DNA from 4 places in the Gordonia polyisoprenivorans genome. Region 1 is predicted to be linked to each of the others. Evidence: riboswitches for the same ligand, from Rfam matches in the RefSeq annotation. Region 1 holds a riboswitch; each other region holds the start of a gene.
The links. Region 1 has a riboswitch for cobalamin ahead of J6U32_RS27565 (HoxN/HupN/NixA family nickel/cobalt transporter). Riboswitches for the same ligand answer to the same signal wherever they lie in the genome.
Positions count from the first base shown of each region.

Region 2: it holds a riboswitch for cobalamin, as region 1 does, so the genes downstream of both, J6U32_RS11445 (FecCD family ABC transporter permease) here and J6U32_RS27565 (HoxN/HupN/NixA family nickel/cobalt transporter) in region 1, are expected to answer to the same signal.
Region 3: it holds a riboswitch for cobalamin, as region 1 does, so the genes downstream of both, J6U32_RS12180 (CbtB domain-containing protein) here and J6U32_RS27565 (HoxN/HupN/NixA family nickel/cobalt transporter) in region 1, are expected to answer to the same signal.
Region 4: it holds a riboswitch for cobalamin, as region 1 does, so the genes downstream of both, metE (5-methyltetrahydropteroyltriglutamate--homocysteine S-methyltransferase) here and J6U32_RS27565 (HoxN/HupN/NixA family nickel/cobalt transporter) in region 1, are expected to answer to the same signal.

Region 1 is NZ_CP072203.1:4,991,033-4,995,184, forward strand. Features, by position in the region: gene J6U32_RS22350 (DsbA family protein) at 1-7, shown strand, start outside; gene J6U32_RS22355 (vitamin K epoxide reductase family protein) at 34-720, shown strand; partial or broken gene J6U32_RS27565 (HoxN/HupN/NixA family nickel/cobalt transporter) at 871-1,752, opposite strand; cobalamin riboswitch at 1,884-2,022, opposite strand; gene J6U32_RS22360 (copper resistance CopC/CopD family protein) at 2,087-3,787, opposite strand; gene J6U32_RS22365 (YcnI family copper-binding membrane protein) at 3,784-4,152, opposite strand, start outside.
Region 2 is NZ_CP072203.1:2,540,191-2,544,342, reverse strand. Features, by position in the region: gene J6U32_RS11450 (ABC transporter ATP-binding protein) at 1-618, opposite strand, end outside; gene J6U32_RS11445 (FecCD family ABC transporter permease) at 650-1,723, opposite strand; cobalamin riboswitch at 1,813-2,022, opposite strand; gene J6U32_RS11440 (alkaline phosphatase D family protein) at 2,124-3,740, shown strand; gene J6U32_RS11435 (ClpP family protease) at 3,850-4,152, shown strand, end outside.
Region 3 is NZ_CP072203.1:2,700,241-2,704,392, reverse strand. Features, by position in the region: gene J6U32_RS12195 (CbtA family protein) at 1-376, shown strand, start outside; gene J6U32_RS12190 ((2Fe-2S)-binding protein) at 373-1,035, shown strand; gene J6U32_RS12185 (CbtA family protein) at 1,118-1,942, opposite strand; gene J6U32_RS12180 (CbtB domain-containing protein) at 1,970-2,191, opposite strand; cobalamin riboswitch at 2,226-2,387, opposite strand; gene J6U32_RS12175 (ATP-dependent helicase) at 2,444-4,152, shown strand, end outside.
Region 4 is NZ_CP072203.1:2,741,043-2,745,194, reverse strand. Features, by position in the region: gene J6U32_RS12360 (solute carrier family 23 protein) at 1-343, shown strand, start outside; gene uraD (2-oxo-4-hydroxy-4-carboxy-5-ureidoimidazoline decarboxylase) at 354-875, shown strand; gene uraH (hydroxyisourate hydrolase) at 912-1,238, shown strand; cobalamin riboswitch at 1,342-1,508, shown strand; gene metE (5-methyltetrahydropteroyltriglutamate--homocysteine S-methyltransferase) at 1,677-3,965, shown strand.

The sequences.
Region 1 (4,152 bases):
ACAGTAATCCACCCCGAGACGAAGCGACCAGCAATGAGCAGCACCACCTCTCCTTCCGGCACCACCCCGGACCCTGAGGCACCGGCGGTCGAACCGCCCGACGACGAGCTGATCGCCGCGGACGTGATCACCGATGACCGGCCGTGGTGGCTTCAGCGCCCCGACGTGTCCACCGCGACCGGCATCGTGACCCTGATTCTCGGTGTCCTCGGGTTCATCTCGGCGGCGACGCTGACGATCGAGCGCATCGAACTGCTCATCAACCCGGAGTACGTGCCGAGTTGCAGCATCAATCCGGTGCTGTCCTGTGGCTCGGTGATGGTGACCGAGCAGGCTCGTGTCTTCGGGTTCCCCAATCCGCTGATCGGTATCGCCGCCTTCTCGGTGATCATCGTGACCGGCGTGCTCACCATCGCCCGCGTCTGGCTGCCGCGGTGGTATTGGGCGGGTCAAACACTCGGGCTCGCCCTGGGTTTCGTCTTCGTCAACTGGCTCGCCTTCCAGAGCATCTACCGGATCAACGCGCTGTGCCCTTACTGCATGGTGGTGTGGACGCTGACGCCGATTCTGTTGATCCTCAGCGCCGGAAGGCTTTTCGGTGACTCGCCACGAGCCCACGACCTTCGCGGCTGGCTGTGGGTGCTGTTGCCGCTGTGGTACGCGATCATCATCGTCGCGATCGGTGTGCACTTCTGGGATTACTGGTCGACGCTGATCTGAGACGTTCTGTCTCCTCCGAGGTGGATGGTCACCGAGGTTCGGAGGGGTCCGGACCAGCCGGTGCTCCAGCCGCGCCAGTTTCCAATAGGCGATGGCGATACCCCACGCGACGATGAACATGATCACGATCGCGATGCCCGCGGTGTTCAGATCGAAACCACTGATCCAGTTGGTGATCGGGTCATCCCAGCCGAGATCGTCGTGCAGCACGCTGACCAGTTCGATGGTCCCGATGAGCAACGCCACCGCGATCGACAGGCCGGTGATGGTCAGGTTGTAGTAGATCTTGCGTGCGGGATGGGCGAACGCCCAGTCGTAGGCCACGGTCATGAACATGCCGTCGAGGGTGTCCATCAGACTCATCCCGCTCGCGAACAGCAGGGGCAGAACGAGAATCGCATACCAGGGCAATCCCGCGACAGCGCCGGTACCGGCGAGTGCGAGCAGAGCCACCTCCGTCGCGGTATCGAAGCCGAGTCCGAACAACACACCCACGGGATACATCTGGAATGGATGCCGGATGCGGCGCATCACCGGCCCGAGGAGTCGTGCGAGAAAGCCCCGGCCGTCGAGTGCCTCGTCGAGTTGCTCCTCGTCGAAACTACCGCGGCGCAGTGAGCGGAACACCCGCCAGATACCGATGAGCGCAACGATGTTGATCAGCGCGATCAGATACAGGAACGAGCCGGACGCGATCGTGCTGATGGTGCCCAGCGCATGCCGGGCGGGCGAATCGTCGTCGGCGAGCGCCGAGACCGCGTGGGCGCCGGCGACCACGAGTATCGCCATCACGAAGACGATCGTGGAATGCCCCATGGCGAACCAGAATCCGACCGATTTCGGGCGTTTGCCGTCATTCATCAGTTTGCGGGTGGTGTTGTCGATCGCGGCGATGTGATCGGCGTCGAATGCGTGCCGCAGACCGAAGGTGTAGGCCGTGACGGCGAGACCCACACTGAAGACCTGCTTACCAAGGCTGTAGTGGTGCGGCACGATGACCATGAACAGCACACCGAAAGCCACGGCGTGCATCGCCGCGATGACGCCGAGTTGTACTGCGGCGTGGACCCAGTCGGTCCGGGTCCATCTGGTGCTACCGGCCGAGCCGATCTGGCCGGCGGCCGAGGATGCAGAATTCACGTGAGAGCCTTTGGATTACGCGTCCGGACAAGGTGACGTGGGCCAGGGTCTGGCTGACCGTGCCCGTTCGGCACGGATGACAGTGGCGCGACCGCACCGGATTTCCACCGGTTTCCTGGATTCCCACGCGCTGACGAAGGACGCTACTCCCTCGGCGGTGAAATCAATCGACGAGGCGTCTCGCAGACCGGGGAATTCCCGACGGGAACTCACGACCCCGGGGGCATCACCACACGACAAATCCGACGGTGGTGACCTGCGCGTCGGAATCGCTGAACTGCACGGTCAGCGTCAGTGTCCACGCACCGGCGACGGGAACCGACGCCGCAACGCTGTGCCAGCGGGCCGACCCGGGCGAGCCCGTGTCCGTTGTGTCCGATTGGGCCGGAACGAATCTCAGCGCCAACGACGGAATCCCCGCCGACTCCGAGGACAATGTGGCGCGCAGCGACCGGGCCCGGATCGGCGTCCCGTGACCGTCATCGAGGGTCACGTCCACCACGGTGGCGCCGCGGCGCGTTGTCGATACCGACACCTGTGCCGAGCCGTCGTCGAGAGGGGCCACCACCTGCACCGGCGGACCGTATGTGGTGCGCGCGGGCGGTTCGGTGACCAAGACGGAGGTGACGACGAGGACAGCGATGCCGCATGCCATCTCGAGCGGCACCGAACGCCGAAGACGGCTGAGGCCGAGGCGACGACGCGCGTATGCCGCCAGGCCGAGCATCGACAGTACGAGAGCCGATTTGACGAGTAGCACGACACCGTAGGTGGTGTCCCACAGCGCTTGCACCGGCCAGATCTGCCGCCACGCCTGGAATTCCCCGGAGAGCACCAGGACGACCACCATGGCGAACGCCCACCTCGACCACCGGTGCAACACGGCAGGTGTCAGCAGCTCAGGCGTCGGCGGTTCGGATTCCGGGGATTCAGGTGTCGCCGATTTGGACGCCACCGCGGCTGGGTTCCGGGAGTGCTTGTAAGACAATATGATCAGCACCATCGAGAGCAGCCCGCCGAGCCACAGCATCATTGCCACCACGTGCAGGGTGGTGACCGGCACGGCCAGCCATGCCAGATCCCCCACCGACGCATGGCCGTCGGCGGCGATGGTGACGGCGACACCCAGCCCGCAGGCCCCGATCAGCGCTGCACCCCACGCATGTGGAACTCGCCGGCGCGCGGCCGCGAACAGCACCGGCCCGAGCACCACGACCAGGGCCGCTCTGATGAGCACCACCCTCGTATCGCCACCGTCGAGGCCGGAGGAGAGGGCCGAGCCCGAGAAAGCCTGGCTCACAACGACATCTGCCTTTTCGGCGGCCCGGACGAGAACCGTCCCCGCACAGGCCAGCACCGCCAGAACCCAACTCGACGCCACCGCCCGTCGGAATCGTTTGAGCGCCAACGTTCTCGGATACAGCATCAGCGACACCACCGCGAGACCCACAGCGCCCACCAGGCCCGCGTAGAGCAGCACCTGCGATGCGCGATCGAGTGCGGCGACCGAGGCGGCGACCGGCGGTGCCACCGGGGCGGGCGCTCCGGGGTCGGCCCGCACGCCGAACACGATGGACCCGGTGACCACGTGGGTGTCGGCGGAGATGACTCGCCAGGTGGCCGAATAACTTCCGGCAGGCAGATCGGGGCGCACCGGGATGACCAGGGCGTTGCCGGCCGAGATCAGATGTGGTGAGCCGGTGTCGACGCGATCGCCCTGTGCCGAGATGACACGCGCGGGATCGGCTCCCACACTGATGTTCTCGTCGAAGGTCAACACCACCTGTGACGGCGAGATGGCGACTCGCGAGTCGCCGGCGGGCACGCTGGAGACCAGGGTGGCATGTGCGCCGGCCAGGCCGGGAGTGGCCATCACCAACGCACATACCACCCCGGTGAACACCAGGAGCGCTCTGCGCCAACTCAATTCGATGAACGCCCCTTGCGAATCAGCGCGAGGTTGGCTACCCCGACCAGCAGGGCGATGATCGCGATGACCAATCCGGCGATACCCGGCCATGACGGTGACGAAGTCGAGTCATTCGACATCGACTGATCGGTCGTGTGTCCACCGGATGCGGCGGCGAGGGAGAGCACGGGCGCCGGATGCTCGGGCTCGGCGTGACCGGAGACCGCTTTCTCGTTCCAGTTCACGACGGTGCCGTCACTGTAGGTCTGCTGGGCGGGCAACGAGAGCGTCGCCTTGTCGGGTAGCGGTCCCGCCGACACGCTGAACGTGTCGAAGCTCCCGGGCGCGATGGCTGCCTGCGGGGTCTGCGCCTTCCAGATTAC
Region 2 (4,152 bases), 2.5 Mb from region 1:
CAGCGTGTCGCAGAACTGGGCGGCGATGTTCAGATCGTGCAGCGCCGCGACCACGGTGACGCCGGAGTCCCGGGCTGCGGCCAGCACCGAGAACTGGTGTCGCACATCGAGATGGTTGGTCGGCTCGTCGAGCACCATCACCCGCGGCTGCTGGGCGAGTACCCGCGCGATCAGCACCCGTTGCGCCTCACCCCCGGACAGCGAGGTGAAGACGCGGTCGGCGAGATGGCCGACTCCGGCGACACCCATGGCCTCCTCGACCGCCGCGGCGTCCCTCGCCCGGGATGTCCGCGCGATCGACCGATGCGGGAACCGACCGCTGGCGATCACCTCGGCTGCGGTGAAATCGAAGTCCAGCGTGGAACTCTGGGTGAGCGCGGCGACCTGACGGGCGTTGTCGCGCATCGAGATCGCGGTGACGTCGACGCCGTCGACCTCGACGTGGCCGACGGTGGGGCGCTGGGCGCGATACAGACAACGCAGCAGTGTCGATTTCCCGCTGCCGTTGGGTCCGATCACGCCGAGAAAACTCCCCGGCGCGGCGGTGAAGGTCACCTCACGCAGCAGCGTCACCGAACCGATGTCGACGCCGACCCCGTGATACCCCGCTGTGGTCATGTTCCCGACCTCCGGTGGCCGTCAACCCGTTTCATCGATCGACCACGCTGCGCCGGCGGTGCATGAGGATCAGGAACATCGGCACCCCGACGGCGGCGGTGATCGCGCCCAGCGGCAGTTCCTGCGGCGGCACGGCGGTTCGGGCGACGAGATCTGCCGCGACGAGGAACACCGCGCCGATCAGCGGAGCGATCACCACGAGTCGGCGATGGTCGGCGCCGACGAGTAACCGCGCGACGTGGGGAACGACGAGCCCGACGAAGCCGATCGCCCCGCACACCGACACCATCACGCCGGTCATCAACGCCGACAACGCGAATGCCATGACGCGGAACCGCGACGCCGACAATCCGAGGGATGCGGCGACCTCGTCACCCATGGCGAGCGCATTGAGCGAGCGCGCCAGGCTCGCCACCGCGATCACCCCGCCGACGGTCACGACGCCCACGAGGACCGCCGAATACCAGCTGGCCGCGGCCAGACTGCCCAGGAGCCAGAACATCACGCTGCGCGCGGCGTCGCCGGTGGGTGCGAGAAACACCAGCACGGTGGTCAGCGCCGAGAAGCCGTAGCCCACCGCGGTGCCGGTCAACACGAGGCGTAACGGTGTCAATCCGCCTGCGCCGGAGGCCATCCCGAACACGATGAGGGTGGCGAGCAGAGCTCCGGCGAAGGCGGCGACCGGCATGGCGTAGAGCCCGATGCCCGACAGGACGCCGAAGAGCACCACGCTCGTGGCCCCCACCGATGCGCCGGACGAGATACCGAGGACGTAGGGGTCGGCGAGCGGGTTGCGCACCATCGCCTGCACGACCACTCCGACGACCGACAACCCGGCACCCACCACCGCTCCGGTGATCACGCGTGGTACCCGGGAATCGATGACGATCCAGTACGCGGCGGCGTCGTCGGCGGAGATCGGGCCGCCGGTCAGCGCGGCCCACACGAAGCGCGGCACGTCGGTACCACCGACGTCGGCGGTACCGAACGCCACACCGGCCCACGCGACCACGAACAGCGCGAGCACACCGAGCGCCGCGAACACGCCGACACGCGTCCAGGTCGGCGCGGCCGGGGTGGCCTGCGGAGAGGTGTGATCATCCACTGTGGCACGGTCTCTCGTCGGGCGGAAGACAGCCGCGCACGACAGATCGGCGCACCGGCCATATCCCGCGAGGCAAGTGTCGACCACGGTTGCCCATGGCCACGGCGGCAAGTCTTCGGACTTCGGACCCGGCACCGAGATGCCACCTACCCGCGGCCGCTTCCCGGACCGTGAAGTCCAGTGCGAGGAGCCGCTGTCGTTTCCGTCACCGCTGCGGGGCAGCTCTGGATTCTCACCAGATTCCCTTTTCACCGACCGGCCCGTGTGGCCCGGTCGGAACCGACGCGCGCTGAGCGTAGCAGGCATCTCGCCGAGGCGTCGCCCAGGTCTTCACTCCCGCATCACCGACTCGTGGCCGGTCGTCGTCCGTGACGACACCGTGCGGTGATCGCCTCGACGCATGCGCTCCCCCAACCACGCTCCGCTACGTGTCACCCCGGACAAGGTGCTGCGCGCCGGCACGACCCGCCGTCGATTCCTCACCTGGACCGCGCTGTCCGCCGGGCTGGCCACCGCCCCCACCCTGTTCGCCACCGACGCCGCCTCCGCTCCACGAGTCCGAGGTGCCGGCCACCCGTTCACCCTGGGAATCGCCTCCGGCGACCCGCTCCCCGACGCTGTCATCCTGTGGACCAGGCTGGCGACCGACCCCCTCGCACCCGGGGCGGGTATGGGCCGAGACACCCACGATGTCGGCTGGGAAGTGGCCCGCGACGAACGGATGCGGATCGTCGTGGCGCGCGGGGTGACCCGCGCCGGCCCGAACACCGGGCACAGCGTGCACGTCGACGTCCGCGGCCTGACGCCGGGTACCGACTACTTCTACCGATTCCGCGCGCTCGGTGAAGTCTCCGAGGTCGGCCGGACCCGCACCGCGCAACGCACCGGAACTCCCACCGGCGCAATGTCATTCGCCCTCGCCTCCTGTCAGGCCTGGGCCGACGGCCACTACCCGGCGTTCGGTGACATGGCCCGCGAGGCCCCCGACGTGGTGTTTCATCTGGGCGACTACATCTACGAGAAGCCGATCCCGATGGGCGGCGGTGCACGCGATACCGCGGTGGTGCCGGCGTCGGCGTATCGCGAATGCCGTGACCTCGACGACTACCGCGAACGCTATGCCCTGTACAAACTCGACCCGAACCTGCAAGCGGCGCATCGGATGAGCCCGTTCATCACGATCTTCGATGACCACGAGGTCGACAACAACTGGGCCGCCGACATTCCCGAGGACGACCAACCCCTACCGCAGTTCCTGCTCCGCCGGGCTGCGGGCATGCGCGCCTGGTGGGAGAACACCGCCGTTCGGCTCGCCCCGCCCGGGCGCGGATTTCGTGCCTATCGTCGCTTCACGTTCGGCGATCTTGCTCAGTTCAGCGTCCTCGACACGCGTACTCACCGCAGCGATCAGGTCAACGGCGACAACGACACCGGGCAGAACGCGGCCACCGCCGACCCGCACCGCACCATCACCGGCGCAGCCCAGGAGCGGTGGATTCTCGACGGTCTCGCCGCGTCCGGCAGCCGATGGAACGTCCTGGCCCACCAGACGACGATCGCCGACCTCGCGCGCGAGCGTGACGGGGTCCGCGCGGTGAGCATGGACGGATGGAGCGGGTACGAGGCGTCGCGGGCCCGTGTCCTCGAGGGCGCCCGCGAACGCCGAACCGCCAATCTCGTGTCGATCGTCGGCGACATCCACCGGAATGTGGTGTCGGAGTTGCGATCCATCTACACCCGACCTGCGCCCACGGTCGGTGTCGAGTTGGCGGGCACATCCATCAGCTCCGGCGGCGACGGTGCCGACAGTGACGAGTCCGATCGACAACTCAAGGCCGCCTCACCCCACGTACGATTCGGCAACGCCCAACGCGGATACGTCCTGAACACGATCACCCACGACCGGTGGGAGGCGCGGTTCCGGGTCTGCCCGACCGTCAGCACCGCCGACGCCCGGCTCCACACCCGCGCAGTGGTGACCATTCCGGCCGGACGCCCCGAGGTCGAGGTGCTCTGAGCAGACCATCAGAGCAACTGTGCCCGCACCACATCTGCTGTGCGCCGCGCGATTCCGCGCACAGCAGCACCGACTGGCACCGTCCGGGCCGCCTCGACACGCTGGACGCATGAGCGAACACAAAACTTCCCCGCCCCTCCGCAAACGCACCGCCGAGAGCCTGCTGAACCAACGCATCCTGATGCTCGATTCGGCGCTCGACGACGAGATCGGCAGCGCGCTGTGCGCACAGTTGGTGATGCTGTCGGCACAGGATCCGGTCGCCGACATCGGCCTGTGGATCAACTCTCCGGGCGGCTCGGTGCCCGCGATGCTCGCCATCATGGACACGATGCGGATCGTCCCGAACGACGTGGTGACGGTCAACCTCGGAATGGCCTACAGCGCCGGGCAATTCTTGCTCTGCTGCGGT
Region 3 (4,152 bases), 2.3 Mb from region 1:
GATTCTCGTGGCCGGAGTCGGCTTCCTCATACTGTTCGGCATCGTTCTGGGCGTCCTGCCATCGCTCGGTGATCTGTCAGCAAACGTCGACCACTCCAGTGAGTTCGGCTTTGCACGCGCCGCCACCGAGACACCGCAACCCATCACCAACATCCTCGATCACCCACTCACGATCGACGGAAGGGTCTATGCGCCAGGGCAGATCGTCTATCCGGGCTTCGACGCCGACGTGCTCTGGAAGTTCCGGTGGTATTCGATCCTGAACCAGGCTCTCGTGTGGCTGGTCATCGGAATGGTCTTCGGTGCCCTGATGAACCGGATGCATCCCTCGACCCCGCAGACCGTCGGCGAGCAGGCTACGCTCGTCCGGCAGTGACCACTCTCGATGACCTCGGCCCCTTCTTCGCCGTCCGCACGCATGCCCGCGGGCAACGGTGTGATGCCCCGTGGCTCACAATGGCCGCTCTCATTGAGGATCCGCACATGCTGGAGGCGCGGGTGGAACGTGTGCGCGCCGCACTCGGGGCCGGCGCCGCGGCACCCGTCGAGCAGAGGGTGGCCGCATCGGTGACCCACCTCGGGCTGGTCGCCCGTCTCATCGCTCCGATGATCGCCGTGGCTGCGCTCGACGAACCGCCGATCTCGGTTGCGGCGGAGGACCTCTGGTGGCAGGACGAACTGGGCGGGCCGTATCCGCTGTCGGTCACCGCCGCCGCGACCGACGTGCGGCCCAACCCGGCCGACGGAGTCGTCGGTGCACTCACCGACGCCGTCGGCGACGGCTTCGGCGTGAGTGGGCGAACGCTCTGGGGCAACGTCGCCTCGGCGACCAACAGCGCCGCCAGACTCATCGCGACGGCGCGCCCCGAACAGGGCGCTCTCGCCGTCGCCGCGGCCGACCGTGTTCTCGCCGAGCCCCATGTCGAGGACGGGCGGTTACGCGCGGGACCGAGATTCCGCCGGCGCAGTTGCTGTTTGATCTATCGGGTCAGCGGCGATCGGGGCGCCGTCTGCGGTGACTGCGTACTCATCTGACCCACCCACCTTCTCGGCAGACCCCACGAACGCACCAACGTCCGCCCTGCACGTGTGCACGGGGCGGACGTTGGTGCAGAGATCAGCTGTGTGCCGCGGCCGGCGTCGCCACCCGCTGAGATGAACCGGACCGGCTCAGCCAGGTCATGATGCCCGCGAACGTCGTCGTCAGGACGGTCCACAGGATCACCTGATTGGCGATCACATACACCCGGAAGTCTCCGATCACAGCTCCCGGGAATCCGGGGAAGACGATCGTGTCGCCGTTCATGACCGGCTCGGGAACCTCGTGGAATTCCGGCAGTAGCGCGATCGCGATGGTCACGACCACCAGGTAACCGACGGCGGCTGCCGCCGTGGCCGCGAGCCCTCCCCAGCGTTGCCGCAGCCAGAGCGCGAGCACGACCGCCGCGATCACCGCGACCACCGAGATGACGGTGAGGGTGAGATACGCCGTCGACCGGGCACCGATGGTGTCGTCGTCGCCGACGGCCGGCGGGTTGGCCGGATACGCGAAGAACGGCACCCCGAAGACCGCGACGAAGCCGAGGAGCCCGATCAGGGCCGCGGCCCAACGTGGGTCCGCTCCGGTGCGGTGATGCGCCAGGTAGGTCCACAGGATCGTGAACGCGATTGCGAAGAACGCGCCCATCGACACCGCGAACACGATGGTCCCCACACCCGCGCCGATGTTCTCCTGCACCGAGCGGGTGAACACCTCGGCGCCGTGCTCGTGGCCGCCGTGCCCGTGCGCGGTCATCAGGGCCTCTTCGGCCTCACTGCGTCCGTCCTCGTAGTCGATGGCCTTGGCCACCTGCGGCTCGATGAAGATCCGAGCGAAAACGTAGGCGACGATCCCGGCGACCAGTCCTGACAGCAGGCCGGCGCCGATGAATTTCTTCTCCATGTTCGGTTGTCTCCCGTGCTCGTTCGATCAGTGGCAGGGGAAGCCGAGGAAGTGCCGGGAGTCGTGCACGAATTCATGGATGTGGGTGTCGTTGCCGAACACCGACCAGGCACCTTGGTCGTAACCGATGAAGTAGTAGGCCATCGCGGCGAGGATGAACGTGGCGGTCAGCCACAGGGCTGCCGACGCGACGGAGAGGTCGGGTACCGCAAGGGCCCGTGCCTTGTTCTGGTGGGTGGTTGCAACCATCGGAGGTCCTTTCGTGGGATGACGCGTCCCAGCGCTTGTCGGATCGATGCTCGGCGGAATCCTGACTCGTCGGGCGGGGGTGACTCCCCGGCCCGGCTCACAGTGGCGCGACCGTCCCGGACTCACACCGGGTTTCCGTCAGCATCTGGCGAGAACTCTATACCCGACAAATGTGACCGGCACGACCCATCGGACAAACCGAGCAGAACACCGCCACTGCGATTTGTCGGAGGGGGCATGGATGATGGGTGAATGGCTTCGCCGTCGGTCCTCGATCGCTTCACCGCGCCCACGCGGCGCTGGTTCAGCGGCACCTTCGCCGAGCCGACCGCCGCTCAGACCGGGGCGTGGTCCTCGATCGCCGACGGCAACCACACGCTGGTCATCGCCCCCACCGGTTCGGGCAAGACCCTCTCGGCATTCCTGTGGGCCCTCGACCGGCTCGCGGCGCGCCCGGATCGGGCACGCGGCACCCGGGTCGTCTACATCTCACCGCTCAAGGCCCTCGCCGTCGACGTCGAACGCAACCTGCGTGCACCGCTGACCGGCATCACCCGCGCGGCGCAGGAACTCGGCGATCCCGAGCCGGCGATCACCGTCGGCCTGCGATCCGGGGACACGCCCGCCGCGACCCGCCGCAGCCTGGTACGCACACCCCCGGACATCCTCATCACCACCCCGGAGTCGCTGTACCTGATGCTGACGTCCTCGGCGCGGGAGACACTGACCGGCGTCGAGGCCGTGATCATCGACGAGGTCCATGCGGTGGCCGGCACCAAGCGCGGCACTCATCTGGCGCTGTCCCTCGAGCGTCTCGACGAGTTGTTGGAGACGCCCGCACAGCGCATCGGATTGTCGGCGACGGTTCGCCCGCCCGAGGTGGTCGCGGGCTTCCTGACCGGTGCCGCGCCGTGCACGATCGTGCGTCCACCCGCGAGCAAGACCTTCGATCTTCGCGTCGACGTGCCCGTGGAAGACATGGCCAACATCCCGCCGCCCCCGGACGCACCTGGTTCCGAGGATCTCGACGACGCGTTCTCCCCGACCGCGGGATCGCTGTGGCCCTACGTCGAATCGGCGATCGTCGATCTCATCGAGGCCAATCGCACGACCATCGTGTTCGCCAACTCCCGTCGCCTCGCCGAGCGACTGACCGCACGGCTCAACGAGATCGCCGAATCCCGCAGCGCGCCGGCCGCGGTGCCCGCCGCAGCCAACCCGCGGGTCGCCGGGGGCGCTCCGGCCATGGTGATGGGTAGCGGCGCGTCCTCGGCGGCCACGACCCTACTGGCCCGGGCACATCACGGGTCGGTCAGCAAGGAGCAGCGCGCCGAGATCGAGGACGAACTCAAGACCGGCCGGTTGCGATGCGTGGTGGCCACCAGTTCGCTTGAGCTCGGAATCGACATGGGCGCAGTGGATCTCGTCGTCCAGGTCGAGGCGCCGCCGTCGGTGGCCAGCGGTCTGCAACGCATCGGCCGGGCGGGGCACCAGGTCGGCGAGATCAGTCAGGGCGTGCTGTTCCCCAAACACCGCACCGACCTCATCCACTGCACCGTGGCGGTGTCGCGCATGCGGCAGGGCGAGATCGAGGAACTGCGGGTACCCACCAACCCGCTCGACGTCCTGGCCCAGCAGACCATCGCCGCAGCTTCGATCGACGAACTCCACGTCGACGAATGGTTCGAGGTCGTGCGCCGCAGTGCACCGTATCGGGAGCTCGGCCGCGGCGTGTACGAGGCGACCCTCGATCTCATCTCCGGACGATTCCCGTCCGACGAATTCGCCGAACTGCGTCCACGCGTCACCTGGGACCGCGAACGCAACGTGCTCATCGGACGTCGCGGCGCCCAGCGGCTCGCCGTCACCTCCGGTGGCACCATTCCGGACCGTGGGTTGTTCGGTGTGTTCATGGTCGGCGAGAAACAAACGCGGGTGGGCGAACTCGACGAGGAGATGGT
Region 4 (4,152 bases), 2.2 Mb from region 1:
CCCCGACCTCGGCGCCGAGGACGAGGAAACCGGCGAGCTGATCGCGGTCGACCACAAGGGTCTGTCGCACCTCGAGGAGACCGAGCACGAGAACGTCGTGAATCTCGCTGCCGCCTATCGGGAGCACTTCGGGTTCCCGTTGGTGATCTGCGCCCGCGAGACCGAGCGTTACGACCGCGTGCTGCGCAACGGCTGGTCCCGCATGGACAACTCGGAGACCTCCGAGAAGTCGTTCGCGCTCATCGAGATCGCCAAGATCGTCAACTATCGCTTCGACGATCTGGTTGCCGATGCCAACCCGCTGACGTCGGTGCGATTCGGCCGTCAGCCCGAACTCTCCTAGGCTGATCGGCGTGCGACGAGTCGACTGGCGCGGGTTGCCCAGTTTCAACGAGCTGACCGAACGGCAGGCCATCGGCACGCTCTACGAGTGTTGTAGTTCGTCGATCTGGGCGCTGCGTGTGGCCAAGGCCCGACCCTTCTCCGACGACGAGGCATTGCTCTCCTATGCCGATCTCATCCTGGCCGAGCTCACCGATGCCGACCTCGACGAGGCCCTGGCCGGTCACCCCCGGATCGGCGACCGCCCGGACAACGCGTCCTCCACGCGTGAGCAGTCCGGGGTGACCGGCGCCGATCCGGCGGTGTTGGTCGAACTCAAGGAGCTCAACAAGGCCTACGACGAGAAGTTCGGGCACGTGTACCTTGTCTTCGCCAATGGGCGGCCGGCGGCGGAGTTGCTGGCCATCCTCAAGGAGCGGATGCGCAACGACCCGGCGACCGAGCGGAGGGTGCTGCGGATGGAGTTGGCCAAGATCAACCGAAGTCGACTGCAGCGCATGCTCACCCCGGCGATCGAGTATGTTGACGACTGAGAATCGCAGGCGATCCACGAGGAGCGAACCACCGAGATGACCGGTCTGTCCACCCATGTCCTCGACGCGGTCTCCGGTGCACCCGCGGTGGGCGTCGTGGTCTCCCTGCAGGATGCCGCGGGCGGCGAAGTCGCCTCCGGCGTCACCGATTCCGACGGTCGCATCGCGCAGGTGAACAGCGACCCGCTCGTGCCCGGCATCTACCATCTGGTGTTCGACACCGGAGAGTGGTTCGCCGACAACGACATCCGGGGATTCTATCCGGAGGTCGACATCTGCTTCACCGTCGACGATCCCGAACGGCATCACCACGTCCCGCTGCTGCTGAGCCCGTACTCGTACTCCACCTATCGCGGTAGCTGACCGGGCGCGCACACCGGTATTCGGGGATATCCTCTATGCTCGGCGGTGCAGTTGGTTCGCCGCCCCGTCTGTCGTGGCCTCCGATGTCGTGGGGCCCCGCGTCCGGGTCCGGCGTCGTAAGAGGGAATCCGGTGCGAATCCGGAACTGTCCCGCAGCGGTATGTCGGAACGACCGCCGTCATCGAGCACTGGACGCATGCGTCCGGGAAGCGACGGCCACTAGGACCGCGACCTGATGGTCGCCCGCCGACGAGTCCGAAGACCTGCCTGCTGTACCGGCCGCGCCGCGGCCGGTGGCTCGTCGCCTCGTGGAATGGGCGCAGGTCGAAGCGAGTGCCAGGTGATGCGCGGATGCCGTGCACGTTCTCTCCGGCGTCCCTTCGGCACGCCCTGCAACGGCGGCGGACCGTCGGAAACCATTGCAGGAGTGCACCACCCATGTCCCAACGGACGACCCCGTTTTCCGCCACCGTGCTCGGCACACCACGCATCGGGCCACACCGTGAGCTCAAGCGCGCGATCGAGAGCTACTGGGCCGGGCGCATCGACGCCGCCGGCCTCGAGACCGTGGCCGCCGGGCTGCGGCGCGACACCATCGCGGCGCTCACGGCGGCCGGCCTCGACTCGATTCCGGTCAACACCTTCTCCTACTACGATCAGATGCTCGACACCGCCGTGCTGCTCGGCGCCCTGCCCGAGCGGGTCGCACACATCACCGATCCCCTCGACCGCTACTTCGCAGCGGCCCGCGGCACCGCCGACGTCACACCGCTGGAGATGACCAAGTGGTTCGACACCAACTACCACTACCTCGTGCCCGAGATCGGTGACGCCACCGCCTTCTCCCTGCACCCGGAGAAGGTTCTCGCCGAGGTGGCCGAGGCGCAGGCCGCCGGCGTGACCGCACGCCCGGTCGTCATCGGGCCGATCACCTTCCTCGCGTTGTCGAAATCCGCCCACGACACCGCAGACGAGGGCTCTCCGCTTGATCGCGTCAACGAGCTGCTGCCGCTGTATCTCGACCTGCTGGCCCGTCTCGCCGCGGCCGGGGTCGAGTGGGTACAGATCGACGAACCGATCCTGGTCACCGATGCCGCAGACCGCCTCCCCGCGCTGGCCGGATCGGTGTACTCGACCCTCGCGCAAGCGAACTCACGACCGGCACTCTGCGTCGCCACGTACTTCGGCGACGCCCGCGACAGTGTGCGCGCCCTCGCGCGCACCGGTATCGAGGCGGTGGCCGTCGATCTGATCGAGGGCTCGGTCGAAACGGTGGTCGGCGTTCCCGAACTGGCCGACATGCTCGTGGTGGCCGGCGTGGTCAACGGGCGCAACATCTGGCGAACCGATCTCGAGAAAGCGCTTGCCACCCTGGGCACCCTGCTCGGGTCGGCGGGGTCGTTGGCGGTGTCCACCTCGTGCTCGACGCTGCACGTGCCGTATTCCGTCGAACCCGAAACCGAACTCGACGACAACCTGCGCGGTTGGCTGGCCTTTGCGGCCGAGAAGTACCGCGAGGTCGCGATCCTGTCGGAGGCGCTGCGCCACGGTCGGCCGTCTCAGGCCGACGCGTTCGATGCCGCTGCCGCGGCACTGGCCACCCGCGAATCCGATCCGCGCGTGCACGATCCGGCGGTGCGTGAGCGTCTGGCCGCCCTCACCGACGCCGCACGCACGCGCGGCGATGCCTCGGCCCGCGCGGCTGCGCAGACCGAGCGGCTGAATCTCCCGCCGTTGCCCACCACGACCATCGGCTCCTACCCACAGACCTCGGCGATCCGACTGGCGCGCGCCGCGCTGCGCTCCGGTGGGATCGACGACGCCGAGTACGTCCGTCGGATGCGGGCGGAGATCGCCGATGTGGTTGCGCTGCAGGAGGAGATCGGGCTCGATGTGCTCGTCCACGGCGAACCCGAACGCAACGACATGGTGCAGTATTTCGCCGAGCAGCTCGACGGCTTCTTCGCCACCGCCCACGCCTGGGTGCAGTCCTACGGGACTCGGTGCGTGCGTCCGCCGATCCTGTTCGGCGACGTGTCCCGCCCGGCGCCGATGACCGTCGACTGGATCGCCTACGCCCAGTCGCTGACCGGCAAGCCGGTCAAGGGCATGCTCACCGGACCCGTCACGATTCTCGCGTGGTCGTTCGTGCGTGACGATCAGCCCCTGTCGGACTCGGCCGACCAGATCGCCCTCGCGATCCGGGACGAGACGATCGATCTCGAGCGGATCGGCATCGGCATCATCCAGGTCGACGAGCCGGCCCTCCGTGAGCTGCTCCCGCTGCGCGACGCCGACAAACCCGCGTACCTGGACTGGGCGGTGCGGGCATTCCGCCTGGCCACCTCGGGTGTCGACGACGCCACGCAGGTCCACACCCATCTGTGCTACTCGGAGTTCGGCGAGGTCATCGGTGCGATCGCCGAACTCGACGCCGATGTCACCTCGATCGAGGCGGCACGGTCGAGCATGGAGGTCCTCGCCGACCTCAATGCCATCGGATTCGCCAACGGCGTCGGGCCGGGTGTATATGACATCCACTCACCGCGTGTCCCCGACGTCACCGAGATCGAATCGTCGTTGCGCGCGGCGCTCGATGCCGTCGGGCCGCAGCGCCTGTGGGTGAATCCGGACTGTGGCCTGAAGACTCGCGGCACCACCGAGGTGACCGCGGCGCTGACGAATCTGGTCTCGGCGGCCAAAACCACTCGCGCACTGGCCAACTGAGCACGACAATCAGCTGAGCCGATTGCGGAGCGGGAGAGCTCGGGTGCGCGCCCCGGGTGCGCTCCGCAGTCGGTCGGCAGATGCCGTACCGACCAGTGTGAGGTCGCTTGTCGGCCGCGAGCAATCCCGCGGCGGCGAGTGCGATCGATCCCGTGCAGACACTGGTCACGTACTGCGCGGAACGCCC